DNA from 2 places in the Agarivorans sp. Alg241-V36 genome. Region 2 is predicted to be linked to the other one. Evidence: predicted binding sites of a transcription regulator. Region 2 holds the regulator's gene; the other holds the start of a gene.

Region 1 (8,980 bases), on a different contig from region 2:
CAAGTCACCATTGCCTTGCTAAGCATTGCTTTGCAGAAGAAAGGCTGTGATGCGATTTCGATGACGGGCGATCAGATCCGCATGCATACCGATAAAGCACACGGTAAAGCGCGTATTACTGATATTGACGACCATAATATTCAATCGCACTTAAAAGAGAATAAAGTTGTAGTGATTGCCGGTTTCCAAGGCAGGAGCCCAGACAACTACATTACTACTTTAGGGCGTGGCGGTTCAGATACTACCGCAGTGGCTATTGCAGCTGCGCTTAAAGCTGATGAGTGTCAGATATATACAGATGTTGATGGTGTATACACCACTGACCCGCGAGTAGAGCCAAAAGCTCGCCGTTTAGAGAGCATTACTTTTGAAGAAATGCTAGAAATGGCCAGTTTAGGCGCAAAAGTGTTACAGATCCGCGCTGTAGAGTTTGCCGGAAAATATAATGTGCCGTTGCGTGTTCTATCAAGTTTTACTGAAGGTAATGGCACCTTAATTAGTTATGAGGGAAATAAAATGGAGTCACCCGTAATATCAGGCATCGCTTTTAATCGTGATGAAGCAAGTTTAACTATTCTGGGTGTACCTGATAAACCTTCCGTTGCCGCATCAATATTGGCGCCTATTGGCGATGCAAACATCGATGTTGATATGATTATTCAGAACTCGATGGGTGACAACACCGCAGACTTTACCTTTACGGTTCATCGTAATGACTACAAGCGTGCCAAAGAGTTACTTGAAGAGACCTCAAGTAAGTTAGGTGCGCGTGAAGTTCAAGGTAAAGATTCCTTGGCAAAAATTTCTATCGTTGGGGTGGGGATGATGAATCACCCTGGCGTTGCTAAAACCATGTTTGAAACCTTAGGGGACGAGGGCATTAATATGCAACTTATCTCGACTTCTGAGATCAAAGTATCGGTTGTAGTAGATGAAAAATATTTAGAGTTGGCTGTACGTGCTTTGCATAGTGCATATAACCTAGAGCAATAATAATGACTCTTTGACTTAAACAAGCTAGTCTATACGCTTAATAGCAGAAAAATAATAGCTTAGATAAGTCGCTAAAGAACAAGAATATGAATTTAAGGAGATAATGAATGCTAATTTTGACGCGCCGTGTAGGCGAAACGTTAATGATTGGGGATGAAGTAACCGTAACTGTATTAGGTGTTAAAGGTAACCAAGTACGTATCGGCGTAAATGCACCAAAAGAAGTATCTGTGCACCGTGAAGAAATCTACATGCGCATTCAAGCAGAGAAAAGTGCTGGGGCTTAAGTAAGCTTACATCGCCAAGATTTATCTTTAGGAAGCCTCTGGCTTCCTTTTGTTTTTTGGGCTTTTGCTGGCAATGAGCAATGGCCACAAATCCACCGCTCAATTGCCAGAACGTTTGCTTTGTAGTCAGTTGCTAAACAAATACATAGCCAACTGTTCGAAAGCTGAACGAACAAAAGAAAAGTAACAAAAAAGGTTTGACTATATTTTTGGAAGCAGTAATATCTGCATCCGAAATCGCGGTGAGGTGGCCGAGTGGCCGAAGGCGCTCCCCTGCTAAGGGAGTATAGGGTTTGTAGCCCTATCGAGGGTTCGAATCCCTCCCTCACCGCCATCGATTTCAACGCGCGTGTAGCTCAGCTGGATAGAGTACCTGGCTACGAACCAGGCGGTCGGAGGTTCGAATCCTTCCACGCGCGCCATATTTTAAAAGAACGATTTATCGTTTTTATTACAAAGTGTTTTCTGCGCGCGTGTAGCTCAGCTGGATAGAGTACCTGGCTACGAACCAGGCGGTCGGAGGTTCGAATCCTTCCACGCGCGCCATTATTTAAAAAGCTCATAGTTATGTGAGCTTTTTTTATTGAAGTGTTACCTGTGCGCGTGTAGCTCAGCTGGATAGAGTACCTGGCTACGAACCAGGCGGTCGGAGGTTCGAATCCTTCCACGCGCGCCATATTTTTAAAAGAACGATTCGTCGTTTTTGTGTTCAAAGTGTTTTCTGCGCGCGTGTAGCTCAGCTGGATAGAGTACCTGGCTACGAACCAGGCGGTCGGAGGTTCGAATCCTTCCACGCGCGCCATTCTTCTTAAGTTTGCCCTAGGGCGAGCTTGCTGAAGGAAATCGAGGTGAGGTGGCCGAGTGGCCGAAGGCGCTCCCCTGCTAAGGGAGTATAGGGTTTGTAGCCCTATCGAGGGTTCGAATCCCTCCCTCACCGCCATCGATTTCAACGCGCGTGTAGCTCAGCTGGATAGAGTACCTGGCTACGAACCAGGCGGTCGGAGGTTCGAATCCTTCCACGCGCGCCATTTTCTGTTTTTATTTGATGCATTGTCTTTTCTCTTCTAGGCTTTGTTTCATACCCCACGCGCGTGTAGCTCAGCTGGATAGAGTACCTGGCTACGAACCAGGCGGTCGGAGGTTCGAATCCTTCCACGCGCGCCATTTTCTCTGTTTCTATCTATTCTCTTTCACGCCCTAGATCACTATTCACCTCTTATTCATCTTCAAATTATATCTCTTGTGATCGCCATTACTACTTTTGAGGTAGCTTAGCTGCTAGATTAGTTAATGAATTTGGCTGTCGTGCAGCTGTAAATCAGTTGTTAACTAAATGTTATCATTTGGCGGTTTAAGCTGTGTAAGCTGCGATGTGGCGTATAATTGCGAATTTTGTCATTGGCAAAATAAAGTTAACAATACCAAGGTTTTGAATAATTATTCAAAAATCAAGTTTGATTTTTGTTGTTTAGCATGTAATTCTTACGCCAATCTCAAAGGATGTGGATTAATAATATGATGGATTTGACTGAGCTGTTAGTGGAAGCAGCAACGTTAATGGGGGTCGGGATGATCGCCGTATTCGCTTTTTTATCGCTACTTATTGTTGCGGTAAATGGCTTAGCTAAGTTAGCGCCACCGCTAGCTGAAGTAGCGGAACCAAAACAAACCTCGTCTCCAACTCCCCAACCTGCCAATAACGCCACTGTAGTAGCCGCTATATCAGCTGCTGTTCAACAGTACCGGAAGGCTCAATAACTAAAAGAGGATTTAACGCAATGTCTAAACCACTTGCATTAACCGATGTTGTATTGCGCGACGCGCATCAATCATTATTAGCAACTCGTCTTCGCCTTGAAGATATGTTGCCTATTGCTGAGCAACTCGACCAAATTGGTTATTGGTCTCTAGAAACCTGGGGTGGCGCAACCTTTGATGCTTGTATTCGTTATCTTGGCGAAGATCCTTGGGAGCGTTTACGCGCACTTAAGAAGGCAATGCCTAATACTAAGCAGCAAATGCTATTACGTGGCCAAAATTTACTTGGTTACCGCCACTATGCAGACGACGTAGTAGAGCGCTTTGTAGAGCGGGCGGTTAAAAATGGTATGGATGTATTCCGTATCTTTGACGCGATGAACGACCCGCGTAACTTCCAAACAGCGGTAAAAGCTGCTTTAGATTGCGGCGCACACGCTCAAGGTACTATTTCTTATACTACCAGCCCAATTCACACTACCGACAACTGGGTAGACCTAGCTAAGCGTTTGGAAGACATTGGCTGTCACTCTATCGCCATCAAGGATATGTCGGGTTTATTAAAGCCTTATGAAGCTGAAACCCTTATTAAGCGTCTTAAAGCCGAAACTGATGTAGAAATTGCATTGCACTGCCATGCGACTACCGGCTTAAGCTTACCTACCCACATTAAAGCGATTGAAGCTGGCGTAGACATCATCGACACTGCAATCTCATCAATGAGCTGTACTTATGGTCACAGTCCAACAGAGACCATTGTAGCGATGTTAGAGGGCACTGAGCGCGAAACTGGCTTAGACCTTAGCAAACTAGAATCTATCGCAGCTTACTTCCGTGAAGTACGAAAGAAGTACGCTAAATTTGAAGGCAGCCTAAAAGGTGTTGATTCGCGCATCTTAATTGCTCAAGTTCCGGGCGGCATGTTAACCAACATGGAAAGCCAGCTTAAAGAGCAGGGCGCAGCCGATAAGATTGATGAAGTACTAGCCGAAATTCCTAAAGTACGTAAAGACCTAGGTTACATTCCTTTGGTAACTCCAACCTCACAAATTGTGGGTACTCAAGCAGTTATCAATGTATTAACTGGCGAGCGCTACAAAACTATTACCAAAGAAACGGCCGGAATTTTAAGTGGTCAGTATGGTAAAGCGCCTGGCGAGTTGAATGCAGAATTGCAAGCGCGTGTTCTTGATGGATCAGAAGCAATTACCTGTCGCCCTGCAGATTTACTGCAAGCGGAGATGGAGCGCCTTGAAACTGAAGTAGAGCAACTAGCCAAAGAAAAAGGTTTTGCTTTAGCTGAAGACAAAATTGATGACGCTTTAACGTACGCATTGTTCCCACAAATTGGCCTTAAGTTCTTAGAGAACCGTGGCAACCCAGATGCATTTGAACCGGTACCAAGCGCTGACGACGTTAAAGTTGCAGCTCCTGCTAAAGCTGGCGCAGTAGAAACCTACTCAGTACGTGTAGACGGTCAGTTATACACCGTAGATGTTGGTCCTGAAGGCTCTATTGATGGCGTAGCGCCAGTAGCTAGTTCAGCGCCAGCCGCAGCCGCCCCAGCAGCACCTGCTACCAGTGGTAAAGGTGAAGCCTTACCAGCGCCTTTAGCGGGTAACATCTTTAAAGTTCTCGCTAAGCCTGGTGCTAATGTGCAAGAAGGCGATGTATTGCTGATTATGGAAGCAATGAAAATGGAAACCGAAATCCGTTCCGCTAAAACCGGGGTTGTTGACGAGGTATTAGTTAGAGAAGGTGATGCGGTTGCAGTGGGCGAAGTCCTACTTAGCATCGCATAAGGGAGCGAGAACGTGGAAGGAATTACTAAGCTATGGTCGGAAACCGGCCTAGCTAACTTCGAACCTGCACAATTAGTGATGATGGCAGTAGGTTTACTGCTATTGTATTTGGCCATTGTGCGTAAATTTGAGCCTTTATTGCTGCTACCGATTGGTTTTGGTGCGGTGCTGGCCAATATTCCGAATGCTGGGTTTAACGATGAAGGCGGTTTGCTTTACTACGTTTACCATGTAGGAATTGAAACCGGTGTTTTCCCACTGCTGATTTTTATGGGTGTTGGCGCGTTAACAGACTTTGGTGCGCTTATCGCAAACCCAAGAATGTTACTGCTAGGTGCTGCGGCTCAGTTTGGTATTTTTGCGACGCTATTTGGTGCCATTCTACTAAACATGATCCCAGGCTTTGATTTTACCCTGGCTGATGCTTCTGCGATTGCAATCATTGGTGGTGCAGATGGGCCTACGGCTATCTTCCTTGCTTCCAAGCTTGCACCAGATTTATTAGGTGCGATTGCGGTAGCTGCTTATTCATACATGGCACTGGTTCCAATTATTCAGCCGCCGATTATGAAGGCCTTAACCTCTAAAGAAGAACGCGAAATTCAAATGGAGCAATTGCGTCCGGTTAGCGTGCGAGAAAAGATTATTTTCCCTATCGCTGTACTTGGCTTAACCATTTTGTTCTTACCAGCGGCAACACCTCTAGTGGGTATGTTCTGTTTAGGTAACCTAATGCGTGAAAGTGGCGTGGTTGATCGTTTAAGCAAAACTGCACAAAACGAACTCATCAATGTTGTTACCATCTTCTTAGGTTTAGCGGTAGGTTCTAAGTTATCTGCTGACAAGTTCTTAACGGTAGAAACGCTAGGTATTCTTGGCTTAGGTGCTGTGGCATTTGGTATTGGTACTGCTTCTGGAGTACTTATGGCTAAGTTAATGAGCCGCTTAAGTGGCGGTAAGATTAACCCACTGATTGGTGCTGCTGGTGTTTCAGCGGTGCCAATGGCCGCACGTGTGGTAAACAAGGTTGGTTTGGAGTCAAACCCTCATAACTTCTTGTTAATGCATGCTATGGGACCAAACGTTGCTGGGGTACTAGGTAGTGCCGTAGCTGCGGGTGTACTACTGTCTTTGGTTGGTTAATTCCTATCAGCGAAATAAAAAGCTTGCCTCGGCAAGCTTTTTTTATGTCTAGCTAATGGGTTAGCCAAATCATCAATGAGAAGAATCCAATCAATGCGGTGCTAATCCCAATAATCCAATAGTAACCTTTTAAACCTTGTTTAAAGCTTAAACCGTAATGGAATAGAAACAGTGTCCATAAAACGGTTAATAACAAGGGCAACAAGAAAAATCGCACCATAATTCTACCTACTGGGTCACTTAAGTAATTGAAGAACTTTTAGTTTACCTTTATTACTTATAAATTGAAGAGAGCGAATCAGTAACTTCGCTACGCTTCACACAGATTGCTCGGTTTCCAACAGTTAATTTGGTTACTCGCTTTACGAATCACCGCGCGTTACAAAATATTCTAGTTAAATGGCCGCTTATTGGTATGATGCAGGCTAAATCGGCTGCTGTTCAGTCCGACCGCATTCAGAGTAGATTATGAATTTCCACGATTACCAACACTATGCCGCTTTTATTTTTGATATGGATGGAACCTTGATTGACTCCATGCAGCATCATCAGAACGCATGGCAGTCTGCTCTCGATCAGTTTTCTATTCCTTTTAGCTCTGCGCAAATGCTGGCAATGAGTGGATGGCCTACCTTACAAACAGTTGAAAACTTGCTTGCCGATGCCCATATAAAGGGGATAAATGTTCAGCAAGTGGTTGATGCTAAAGAGCTGCGTTATCACCAACTAGTGAATAGTGAAATACAGCCGACACCTTTAATTAAAGTGTATGAGCATTTTTTAGGTGAAAAGCTAATGGCTGTGGGCACCGGTGCTAGCCAGCAGCAGGCAGAGATGATACTGAGTAAATTAGGTATAGCCGATAAGTTGCAAGCGATTGTTGGGGCTGATTTAGTGGCAAAGCATAAGCCAGCGCCTGACACCTTTTTAAAGTGTGCAGAATTGATGCAGATTGAACCTCAGGCATGTCTAGTATTTGAAGATGCCGATGCCGGAATAGAGGCTGCAAAAGCCGCTGGAATGGCAGTGGTTGATGTAAGAAGTTTGTGGCCAGCGAACTATTTTGTTGATTAGGCGGTTCTATTGTTAGTCATACTGTTTTTTAGCGCCTTTGTATCTGCCACCTTATTACCCGGCAGCTCAGAAGTAGTTTTGCTAGGTTTGGCCAGCCAAGTTCCTGAGCAGTGGCTTAGCTTGTTAGTTGTGGCTACCTTGGGCAATACCCTAGGTGGCTTAGTAACCTTTGCCATGGGCTGGGGTGCTTTTTACTTTGGTAATCGCCACTTTAGTTGGTTACCTAAGCTGAATGAACAAGCCAAGGCGAAGCCTTGGTTGGCCAAATACGGCGCCTGGAGCTTATTAATGAGTTGGGCACCTGTAATTGGCGATGCGCTTTGTTTTGTTGCGGGTGCTGCTAAGCTTCCGGTTTGGCAAAGCACCGTTGCCATGCTTATTGGCAAAGCGATCCGTTACGCTTTGCTATTGGCATTAGGTAATGCAGTTGTGAGTATTTAAATAATGATTAGAGAGGTCAATATAGTGCTTAGATGGTTAAGTGTGCTTAGCATTCTGTGGTTAGCTGCTTGTACTCAGATAGACCCTAAATCTTCGCTTGAGCTACCCAAGGGTGTCGAGTTAATTGAAACCTCGCAGGCCAATAATAGCGACATTCAGATAGCCTATAAAAAGTATCGTTTAGCCAATGGCCTAACAGTATTGCTCTACCAAGATGACAATGCACCGCTAGCCCATGTAGATATTACTTATCATGTAGGTTCTAATCGAGAAGAACCGGGTAAGTCTGGCTTTGCTCACTTCTTTGAACACATGATGTTTCAGGGCTCAAAACACGTCGGCGACCAAGAGCATTTCCGCATTATTAACGAAGCGGGTGGAACCATGAATGGCTCCACAACTAAAGACCGCACAAATTACTATCAAACGGTGCCTGCTAACCAGCTAGAAAAAGTGCTGTGGTTAGAAGCCGACAGAATGGGCTTTTTGCTTGAAGCGGTAAGCCAACGAAAGTTTGAAATTCAACGTGATACAGTAAAAAATGAGCGCGCTCAACGCGTAGATAACGCACCTTATGGTTTGTTATCTGAGCGAGTAGACGAAGCGCTCTATCCTCGAGAACATCCGTATTCTTGGCAACCTATTGGCTACATTGAAGACCTTAATCGGGTAGACGTAAACGACCTTAAGGCGTTTTTCCTACGCTGGTACGGACCAAATAATGCTGTGCTAAGCATTGGTGGCGATATCGATGAGGCTCAAACCTTAGAATGGATTAGTCAGTACTTTGGCGGCATTCCTCGCGGACCTGAGATCCCAGAGATTACGCCAGAGCCCGCGACCCTGAGTGAAACCCGTTATATCTCCCTAGAAGACCGTATTCATATCCCTCTGCTGTATATTAGTTATCCAACGGTGTATGCTGGCGCTGAAGACGAAGTTGCTTTAGATATGTTTTCAGAGATCTTAGGTGGCGGCAAGAGCTCGTTACTGCATCAATCGTTGGTTGAATCGGGTAAAGCTTTATCTGCAGGCAGTTCACATTACTGCCGCCAAATGGCCTGTACCTTGTCGATATACGTGCGGGCTAATCCTCAAGCAGGGTTGACCTTGGCTCAGTTAGAACAAGATGTTGACCAAGCGATTAACGACTTTGCAGAGCGTGGCGTGAATGCAGAAGACTTGCAGCGCGTTCGCTCATCGCTTAAAGCTTCTACTATCTACAGTTTAGAGAGTGTTTCTGATGTGGTGACTCAGCTTGCCTTTGGCGAAACGTTCTTTGAGCAGCCCTTGTATATCAGTGAAGTATTACAACAGTTTCAAAATGTTAATGACCAGCAGGTGCAACAAGCTTATCAGCATTACATATTGAACAAACCTCGAGTGGTGATGAGTGTTGTGCCGAGAGGGCAAACTCAATTGATTGCAGCTAAAGACAACTTTACACCTGCGCCGCGCACGCTGCCTGAGCAGCAACACATT
Region 2 (8,980 bases):
TTTTACGCTGGGCATTAAAGATAAAGCGGGTTTCTTGAGTTTCTAGCTCAATGCCGCCTCGCTGCGCGCGGCTCACTTTTAAGGCACTGTATAAACGATGCAGCTCTTGCAAGTGCGGAACTTGCTCAGAGTAGCGCTGTGCTAGCGCTTCATCACCATCAAGGATCGCTGCCACTTTATTGTAGGTAAAGCGCGCATGTGAATGCATGACCGCTTCATAAAACTTATAACCCGATAAGCGCCCAGCTGCAGAGATAGTCATCTCGGCAACCATACACAAACGATCAACTTTAGGATTAAGCGAACATAAGCCGTTAGACAGCTGCTCGGGCAACATAGGAATAACTTGGTCGGGGAAGTACACCGAGTTACCCCGGTTAAGGGCTTCTTTATCTAATGCAGCGTCTGGACGCACATAATAAGACACATCAGCAATGGCTACCCATAAGCGCCAGCCTCCAGATTTTTTTGCTTCACAAAAAACTGCATCATCAAAATCTCGAGCATCTTCACCATCAATGGTGACTAATGGCAAATCACGCAAATCGACGCGGTTTTGCTTAGACGCTTCATCCACTTCTTCTTCGAGTTTGCTTACCGCTTTAGTCACCGCATTTGGCCATTCGTGCGGGATATCGTGATTTCGCAGAGCCACTTGCACTTCCATGCCTGGCGCCATTTTCTCGCCAAGAATATCGGTCACTTTACCTACTGCAAGTTTCGGCACAGCAGGACGGCTAATGACTTCAATAACCACCACTTGACCTTGGCGAGCGCCGGCTGTGTCATTTTTACCAATCAGGATGTCTTGATTGATTCGAGAATCATCTGGCACTACATAGCGGTGATTGCCTTCTACAAAAAAGCGACCAACCAATTCGAGCTTGCCCGGCTTTAATACCCGAATGACTTGACCTTCTCGGCGGCCACGCTTGTCCATGCTAGAGGGCGCAGCCAATACAAAATCATTGTGGAAAACCTTGCGCATCTCTTTAGCGGGCAGGAATAAATCGGTGCCTTCTTGGGTGGTTTTTAAGAAACCAAAACCATCTCGGTGGCCAATAATGGTTCCGGTGACTAAACCTAAGCGCTCGGGCAAAGTGTAAGCCCCAATCCGGGTTGTGACTATGGCACCTTCATCGAGTAATTCAGCAAGGCTTGTAGAAAACTGGCTTTGTTGCTGTTCATTACAAAGCGCTTTAAGCCAGTCTTTAGACACGGGCGCCATTTCTTCGCTTAAGGCGGCGAGCAAGGTCGATTTTAGTGTGGCCGACACAGCCTGATTTTGCATTAACTAACCTACTTAGTTGAGCGATTGAAGGTCTTAACCTTCAGAATAGCTCTATGTTAATGCTTTGCGCGAGGCTTTAGTAGGGTTGGTTGCTGGCTTTAGCTTTAACCACTACATAATCTGGCATTTTGTTCGCCAGTGCAGCTAACAGCTGGCTGGCTTTTTGGTGAGTTTGTTTGTCGGCGATAATGGAGTGATGCAACCAACGATAGGCATCTTCGTAATCGTAGGGACTGCCCTTGCCTTCCACATAAAGGGATACAAGACGCAATTGAGCGGGCAAGAAGCCTTGGCCTGCCGCCTCACGCAATAATGGAATGGCTTTGGCGTAGTCTTGTTGCACTAAAGTGCCTGTAGCGTAATAGCGGCCTAGTTGCTCCATAGCTGCTGCTAAACCTTGGTTAGCCGCGCGCCACATATACATAACGCCAAGCTCTGGGTTGGAGTCTATACACACTCCCCATGCCAGCATATCCCCCCATAAAAATTGGTAGGCAGGGATCGCCACTTTTTCCGCGCGCGCCTCAATATCTTCGACCAACTGACAATCGTCTGCTTTCACCCGAGCAAGGTGTTGATTGTTGTTGATCCAAGTAATGAGCTCGTCTTGTCTGTAGAGCTGAACCGCTTCAATATCTGAGGGACTGGTATATTCTGTTGGGTCTATGGCTACGGGCTCGGCTTGCTCAGCAGGCGCATCTAACTCATCATCCACTGACAAGGCGTCAATAGATTCTGCAAAAGCTGCTGAACTGATCCCTGCAGCAAGAAGTAGTGAAATTATCTGCTTATTCATAGCCGTTCCTATCGTCTTAACACTAAAGCTATCGGCACTTCGCTAAAAAACTAAAGCCACATTTACCAGGCTAGAACTAAGCGGTTCATAGTTGTAAGAAAATAGCGACATTACGATGCTTAGTATTCAATTTATTGTAGCTAAGGTAAGAGTTACGTTTACGACAAACAGCGTTGCAGCGACAAGCAGACACAAAAAAGGAGTGCCTTGCACTCCTTACTAAGATTTAGAATATGTGATTAAACAAATTCTACACCTTTATCGATGTCACCGTGTAAGGTGTCTAACATGCCGTCAATGGCACCTTTTTCAAATGCGCTAATCTCACCGTAAGGTAGGATTTCAGCAACACCTTGAGGACCTAAACGCACTGGTTGAGCAAAGAACTTAGCATGTTCGCTGCCGCCATCAACGTAGGCACATTCAATCACGTCTTCGCCTTGAGCCGCTTTCACTAGAGATAAACAGAAGCGCGCTGCTGCTTGACCCATAGAAAGCGTAGCGCTACCGCCACCAGCTTTGGCTTCAACAACTTCAGTACCGGCGTTTTGAATGCGCGTGGTCATAGCTGCAATCTCTTCGTCGGTGAATGAAATACCGTCTAGCTGTGATAACAATGGCAAAATAGTTACGCCACTGTGGCCACCAATAACGTTTAAGTTAATGTCAGCTGGGTTTAAACCTTTTGCTTCAGCTATAAAGGTTTCAGAGCGAATTACGTCAAGCGTAGTAACACCAAACAGTTTAGCAGGATCGTATACGCCAGCGTTTTTCAATACTTCTGCAGCAATTGGCACAGTGGTATTTACTGGGTTAGTGATAATGCCGATACAGGCTTTAGGGCAAGTAACAGCAACTTTTTCGATAAGGTTTTTAACGATACCTGCATTGATGTTGAACAGATCTGAACGATCCATACCTGGCTTACGCGCCACACCAGCAGAAATAAGAACAATGTCGGCACCTTCTAGGGCCGGGCTAGGGTCTTCGCCCGCAAATCCTTTAATGGCCACTTGTGTAGGGATGTGGCTCAAATCTACAGCAACACCTGGTGTTACTGGAGCGATGTCGTAAAGCGAAAGTTCAGAACCAGCGGGTAACTGGGTTTTTAATAGTAATGAAAGGGCTTGGCCAATTCCGCCTGCAGCACCTAATACGGCAACTTTCATCAAACTTCTCCATGCTTTTTTGTAGTTGTAGAGGGGATGTCTATAAAGACAGCTGACAAGATAACGGAATCCGCCTCGAAATACAATTTAGCAACATTTTTAAAGCAAGTTTAAAACAGAAAAAGGCTGCCTCAATCACACTTTAATAATATGGCTTAAGACCTTGGTCTAACAGTGTTTGTCAGTTAAAAAAGGACTGATATATTGTTTGGTAAGTACCATTACTTTTTAACACTTTAAGCGCATGGTTGATTTGACTCAGCAGGTCTTCGTCTTGCTTGGAAACAGCCATTCCTAAACCACTGGCAGGATAGCTTTTATCAGCTTGCGTAACAAAGTTGGGGTGATTGGCCAACCAATAGTGAGCAGCCGCAGCATCCAAAAACACCGCATCTATTTTACTTTGCTCTAAATCGTTTAAGGCTAACTGGTAACTTGGATAGGCAATCGACAAGATATCGGGTCGTTGTTCACGCAAAAAGCGCATAAAGCTAGAACCGCTTTGTACCGCCACTACAGCGCTATCGGCGATCTCTTGCTTCGAGCCAGTAATATACACCGCCATGTTATCAAAATAAGCATCACTAAAATTAACCAACTGTTTACGCTGCTCAGTGATATCTAGGGCAGAAATGGCTAAGTTGTAATGCCCTGCCGCCACGCTAGTGAGCAGGCTATCAAAGGGTTGATGATAAAACTCGCACTCTCTATTTATCTGCAGGCATATCGCTTTGGCTAACTCAATGTCAAAACCAACCAGCTGCTTTTGCTCATCAAAGGCTTCGAACGGCGGATAAGAGGCTTCGGTTACAATTCGCAAAGGCTTTTCATCAGCAAAGGCTGAGCCAAAGATTAAAACGGGAAGAAGAATGAAAAGTTTAATCCACATAATCAACTACTCATCGAGTCGGATGGGGCTATCATAATTCAGCTTAGCAAAAGCTCACAACTAATTGTTATTAAATGCAATAATAATTCTGTGTCGAAGTATGCATTTATATGCATAAAACTAGAATAAAGTTGAATTAGAGTAAAAAGTTGGCGACAATGGCGACGGATTTATAAGCTCGGACCACCGATGAAATATAGCGATAAACAAGAACAGTTAATAAAAGCCTTTAAATCACTGTTAAAAGAAGAACGATTTGGCTCACAAGCCGAAATAGTGACCGCCCTGCAAGAGCAAGGTTTCGAAAACATTAATCAATCGAAAGTGTCACGCATGCTAAGTAAGTTTGGTGCAGTGCGTACCCGCAATGCAAAAATGGAAATGGTTTACTGCTTACCTGCTGAATTAGGGGTTCCAACCGTTTCTAGCCAACTAAAGATCTTGGTATTAGAAATGGATTTCAATGACGCACTCATCGTAATCCACACCAGCCCAGGCGCCGCTCAACTGATAGCGCGTTTGTTAGACTCTTTAGGTAAAGCAGAAGGTATTCTTGGCACCATTGCAGGCGATGACACCATCTTCATCACCCCTACTCGCCAAGTAGATATCGCCGATGTCTTCCAATCAGTGAAAGAACTCTTTGAAGTAGGCTAACTAAGCCCTACCTTTATGCTTCCCTAAAGCGAGGCTTTAGGGAAGACAAATGCAGCATCTCCATTCACCGACAACCATACTTTGGTGCCAGCACTCGCCTGCCAATGATCGCGCATTCGCGCATGAATAACCCGCTCAGGCATGCTGTTTAGTTGTAATCTAAAGTGAGTTTCATTGCCCATAGCGTGCACCGATATCACCGTTGCTTCGATTTGATCGCTGTTTTCTAGCTGATGCACAACGATGTCTTTAGCGCGCACAATGATCTCAGCCCTTTGCTGAACATCCACACCATTCGCTGTGAATTGCCCTAAGGGTGTGTGAACTTTATTGTCTTCAACATCCGTTTCGAAACGATTACTTGGTCCAAATAGAGCGGCAACAAAAGCGTTCTTAGGATTATTGTAAATTTCTTGAGGACTGGCATTTTGCACAATTTCACCCTTTTCCATCACCACGATTTTGTCGGCAATAAACATTGCTTCTAGTGGATCATGCGTCACCATGACCGCAGGAGTATTGGTTTTCTTAAGCACATCAAGAGTTTCTTCCCGCACTTGCTGGCGAAGATGCTCATCAAGTGCGGAGAAAGGTTCATCGAGTAGCAAAGTGCTCGGCTCTGGCGCTAAAGCACGAAGCAATGCTACACGTTGCTGCTGGCCGCCCGATAAGGTGTGAGGAAAGCGCTCTAATAAGCCTTGCATGCCCATGTTGTCTAAGCTTTCTTCTATCCAACCACGTCGCGTAGCGAGATCTTGTTGTTTACGTAAACCATACTCAATATTTTTACGCACACTCATATGGGGGAACAAGGCATAGTCTTGGAACATCATGCCAATAGCGCGTTGCTCCGGCGCTAAGTGAATCGCTTGCTGGGGCGCAGCAACCAAACTGTCTTGCAAATACAGCTCACCACTTTGCAGTCGCTCCAATCCAGCGATGAGGCGTAATAGTGTGGTTTTACCGCAACCCGATGGGCCCAGCAGTGCCACAATTTGATTATCACTCACTTCAATGCTGACATCTTTTAATGCCTGTTGTTCGCCGTAAAAATGATTAACTTTGCGTAAAACAATACTCATTGCAGGTTTATTGTCCTTGTGGGCGACGTTCAGAAGAACCGATATTTCGACTCATAATAATAACCGGGATAATGCCCGCCAGTAATATAGTTAATGCAGCCAAAGCGCTTTGCTCAAGCTGTTCTAAAGAGGCTAAATCCCAAACTTGGGTTGATAAGGTATCAAAATTAAATGGCCTTAGAATCAAGGTAATTGGCAGCTCTTTCATGGTATCAACAAATACCAATAACATTGCGGTAAGCACGCTTGGCCGAATTAAAGGCAAATGAATACGCCAAAGGGTTTTCCCCGAGCGGCTGCCAAGAATACGTGAAGCATCATCCATTTCTGGGGTGATTTTTGTAAGGCTTGCATCGAGCGTACGATAGCTTAAGGCGATAAAGCGTAACGAATAGGCTAATACCAAGGCGCCACCAGTTCCGGTGAGCAATAAGCCAGTAGGATAATCAAACCAAGCTTTCATCAGCCTATCAACGGTATTATCAAACACCCCAAGTGGATACAAAATACCAACCGCTAGCACCGCGCCTGGAATGGCATAACCCAAAGTAGCTGCCTCGGCGATACTGCGCATTTTGTTGCTTTTTGATAAGCGAACCCCATAAGCTAGCAATAAGCCTAAAATAGTGGTTAGCAACGCGGCCATAATGGCTAGAGAAAAGCTGTTCCAAGCGCTGTTTAAGTATTGGTCTAAACCTTGGTCTAAGTTGCGTAATGCATAATTAGTTAATACGGTAATCGGCAGAATAAAGCCAAGGCTAATCGGCAATAAACATAAAGCCGTTGCCAACCACGCTTTAAAGCCCGAGAGCGGTTCTGCAAACATGGCTGGAGATTGACCGGTTAGCTTATAAAACTTACCGGCATTGCGACTGTAACGCTCTAAACCAAGCAGCAAGATAGAAAAGCTCACCAGCATTAAGGCTATTTGAGCGGCCGCCGAGAGGCTGCTCATATTTAGCCACACATCAAAAATGCCTGCGGTAAGCGTGGGCACCGCAAAAAACTCTACCGTGCCATATTCGTTAATGGTTTCCATAAGCGCTAAGGTTACCCCTACCACTATGGCGGGACGCGCTAACGGCAATGCCACTTTAAAAAAGCTCTGGGTTTGGCTTTTACCTAAACAGCGGCTCATTTCAAAAAGCTGTGCAGCTTGTTCTACAAAGGCGGCTCTCGCCAACAAATAAACATAGGGATATAGCACTAAACTCAATACCGCAATGGCACCTTGTATCGAGCGAATTTCCGGAAACCAATAATCGCGTGCAGTTTGCCAACCAAACAAAGTTCGTAAGGTCTTTTGCACAAAACCTGCGTACTCGAGCTGATCGGTAATAACAAAAGCGAGGATGTAACTTGGCACAGCTAAGGGTAACAACAGCGCCCATACCAACACTGACTTAAGCGGGAAGTTAAAACGCGTGACTAGCCAAGCAGCACCTGTGCCCATTAAACTGGTAAACACAGCGACGCCTAAACACAGTAACAAAGTGTTTTTTACGTAAATCCAAAATACCGTATCCAGTAAGTGCTGCCAGATCTCTTGATTGTCGGCCCATGAGAGCATCAAAATCGTAGCAATAGGTATAATGGCTAAGGCAGCAATGGCTAAGGCAAGCCATACCCAAGGGTCAAAGCGTAAACGAGCTAGCGAAAAAGGCGAAGTAGAATTGGCGGTAGTGCTCATAGCTTCCAAACAAAAAAAACGGCACAGAGCCGAAAACGAATAAAGCTGACCTAAGGCCAGCTTTATTAATGCTTGCTAATAGAATAGCAAGTTTAACAACCTTTACATGTCATAGCCAACACGGTCAACTAAGCGTGCTGCAGCTGCGCGTTGATCGGCCACTTCTTGTAATGAAATACGGTCGGCTTTGAAATCGCCTAGGCTTTCAATAAACTCGTCAGTTTTAATACCGCTGCGAACTGGCTCTTCGTAGTTAGCAGTGGCGTATAAACCTTGGGCTTTTTCACCAACTAAGAACTCTAACAACTTAATCGCGTTGTCTTTGTTTTTAGCTGTTTTCAATAAACCAGCACCAGAAATGTTAATGTGCTGACCACGGCCACCAATGTCTTGATCTAGGTATAAAACACGGATTTGCTCTGCCCACTCTTGTTGTTCTGGGCTCTTGGTGTTGTAGAACATTTTGCCCATGTAGTAACGGTTAGCAATTGCTAAGTCACATTGGCCTTCGAAAATCGCTTTTGCTTGAGCACGGTCGTTACCTTGAGGTTTACGCGCTAAGTTAGCTTTTAAGCCCTTTAACCAAGTTTCTGCAGCTACTTCGCCATCTTCTGCGATTACCGAAGCAATTAAACCAATGTTGTAAACGTGCTTACCAGAGCGGGTACAAATACGACCTTGCCATTTAGGGTCGGCTAAATCTTTCAGCGAGTTAAGCTCGCCTTCTTTCACCCGATCTTTATGTGCGTAAACCACACGTGCACGTGTAGTAAGGGCAAACCATAAGTTATCAGGATGACGTAGATGAGCTGGCACTACTTCATCAATAACTGGAGAGTTTACCGCTTCAAATAAACCGGCAGCGCGCACTTCTTCCAAGCGGCCAATATCAACGGTTAGTACCAAATCAGCAGGATTGTTTTCACCAGCCGCTTTAATCTTTTCAGCTAAACCTTTAGCAGCGTGCACAACATTCACTTTAATGCCGGTTTCTTCGGTAAACGCATCGGTTAATGGTTGTAACAAGCTTTGTTGGCGGTAAGAGTATAAGTTTACTTCTTCTGCAGCTAAGGCTGGCGTGGCTACCACTAGTGAAGCCAACACGGCCACTAATGAAGAGAATACTGATTTATTCACAAATGAGTCCTTCAATATATGTTAAACGCAAATCGTTATCATTTGACTTTAGATTAACATGGGATCACATCTTTGACTATGTTTTAAAACAAAAAAAGGCCCGCTTAGCGGGCCTTTTTTATTACTTTTTAATCTTAGCTAGAAGACTTAACTGTTACGAACTCTGGGTATGCATCGATACCACAGTCAGCAATGTCCATACCGTTCATTTCTTCTTCTTCAGAAACTCGGATACCCATTACAGCTTTTAGGATGCTCCATACGATGAA

The links. Region 2 encodes ArgR, which controls arginine synthesis, uptake and breakdown. Its sites were predicted from a motif close to ANTGAATANNTATTCANT; they were not measured.
Positions count from the first base shown of each region.
Region 1: the regulator ArgR is predicted to act here: its motif matches at 2,709-2,726, upstream of G6R11_RS02600 (OadG family protein).

Region 1 is NZ_UNRE01000001.1:538,461-547,440, forward strand. It holds gene G6R11_RS02550 (aspartate kinase) at 1-993, shown strand, start outside; gene csrA (carbon storage regulator CsrA) at 1,101-1,280, shown strand; tRNA gene G6R11_RS02560 (tRNA-Ser) at 1,522-1,614, shown strand; tRNA gene G6R11_RS02565 (tRNA-Arg) at 1,626-1,702, shown strand; tRNA gene G6R11_RS02570 (tRNA-Arg) at 1,750-1,826, shown strand; tRNA gene G6R11_RS02575 (tRNA-Arg) at 1,880-1,956, shown strand; tRNA gene G6R11_RS02580 (tRNA-Arg) at 2,006-2,082, shown strand; tRNA gene G6R11_RS02585 (tRNA-Ser) at 2,128-2,220, shown strand; tRNA gene G6R11_RS02590 (tRNA-Arg) at 2,232-2,308, shown strand; tRNA gene G6R11_RS02595 (tRNA-Arg) at 2,368-2,444, shown strand; gene G6R11_RS02600 (OadG family protein) at 2,796-3,038, shown strand; gene oadA (sodium-extruding oxaloacetate decarboxylase subunit alpha) at 3,059-4,840, shown strand; gene G6R11_RS02610 (sodium ion-translocating decarboxylase subunit beta) at 4,853-5,983, shown strand; gene G6R11_RS21680 (hypothetical protein) at 6,036-6,203, opposite strand; gene G6R11_RS02615 (beta-phosphoglucomutase family hydrolase) at 6,452-7,057, shown strand; gene G6R11_RS02620 (YqaA family protein) at 7,067-7,498, shown strand; gene G6R11_RS02625 (pitrilysin family protein) at 7,523-8,980, shown strand, end outside.
Region 2 is NZ_UNRE01000010.1:118,262-127,241, reverse strand. It holds gene rnr (ribonuclease R) at 1-1,291, opposite strand, end outside; gene G6R11_RS19915 (tetratricopeptide repeat protein) at 1,368-2,087, opposite strand; gene mdh (malate dehydrogenase) at 2,327-3,256, opposite strand; gene G6R11_RS19905 (transporter substrate-binding domain-containing protein) at 3,438-4,145, opposite strand; gene argR (transcriptional regulator ArgR) at 4,335-4,802, shown strand; gene G6R11_RS19895 (ABC transporter ATP-binding protein) at 4,826-5,884, opposite strand; gene G6R11_RS19890 (iron ABC transporter permease) at 5,892-7,574, opposite strand; gene G6R11_RS19885 (Fe(3+) ABC transporter substrate-binding protein) at 7,677-8,711, opposite strand; gene G6R11_RS19880 (ammonium transporter) at 8,846-8,980, opposite strand, start outside.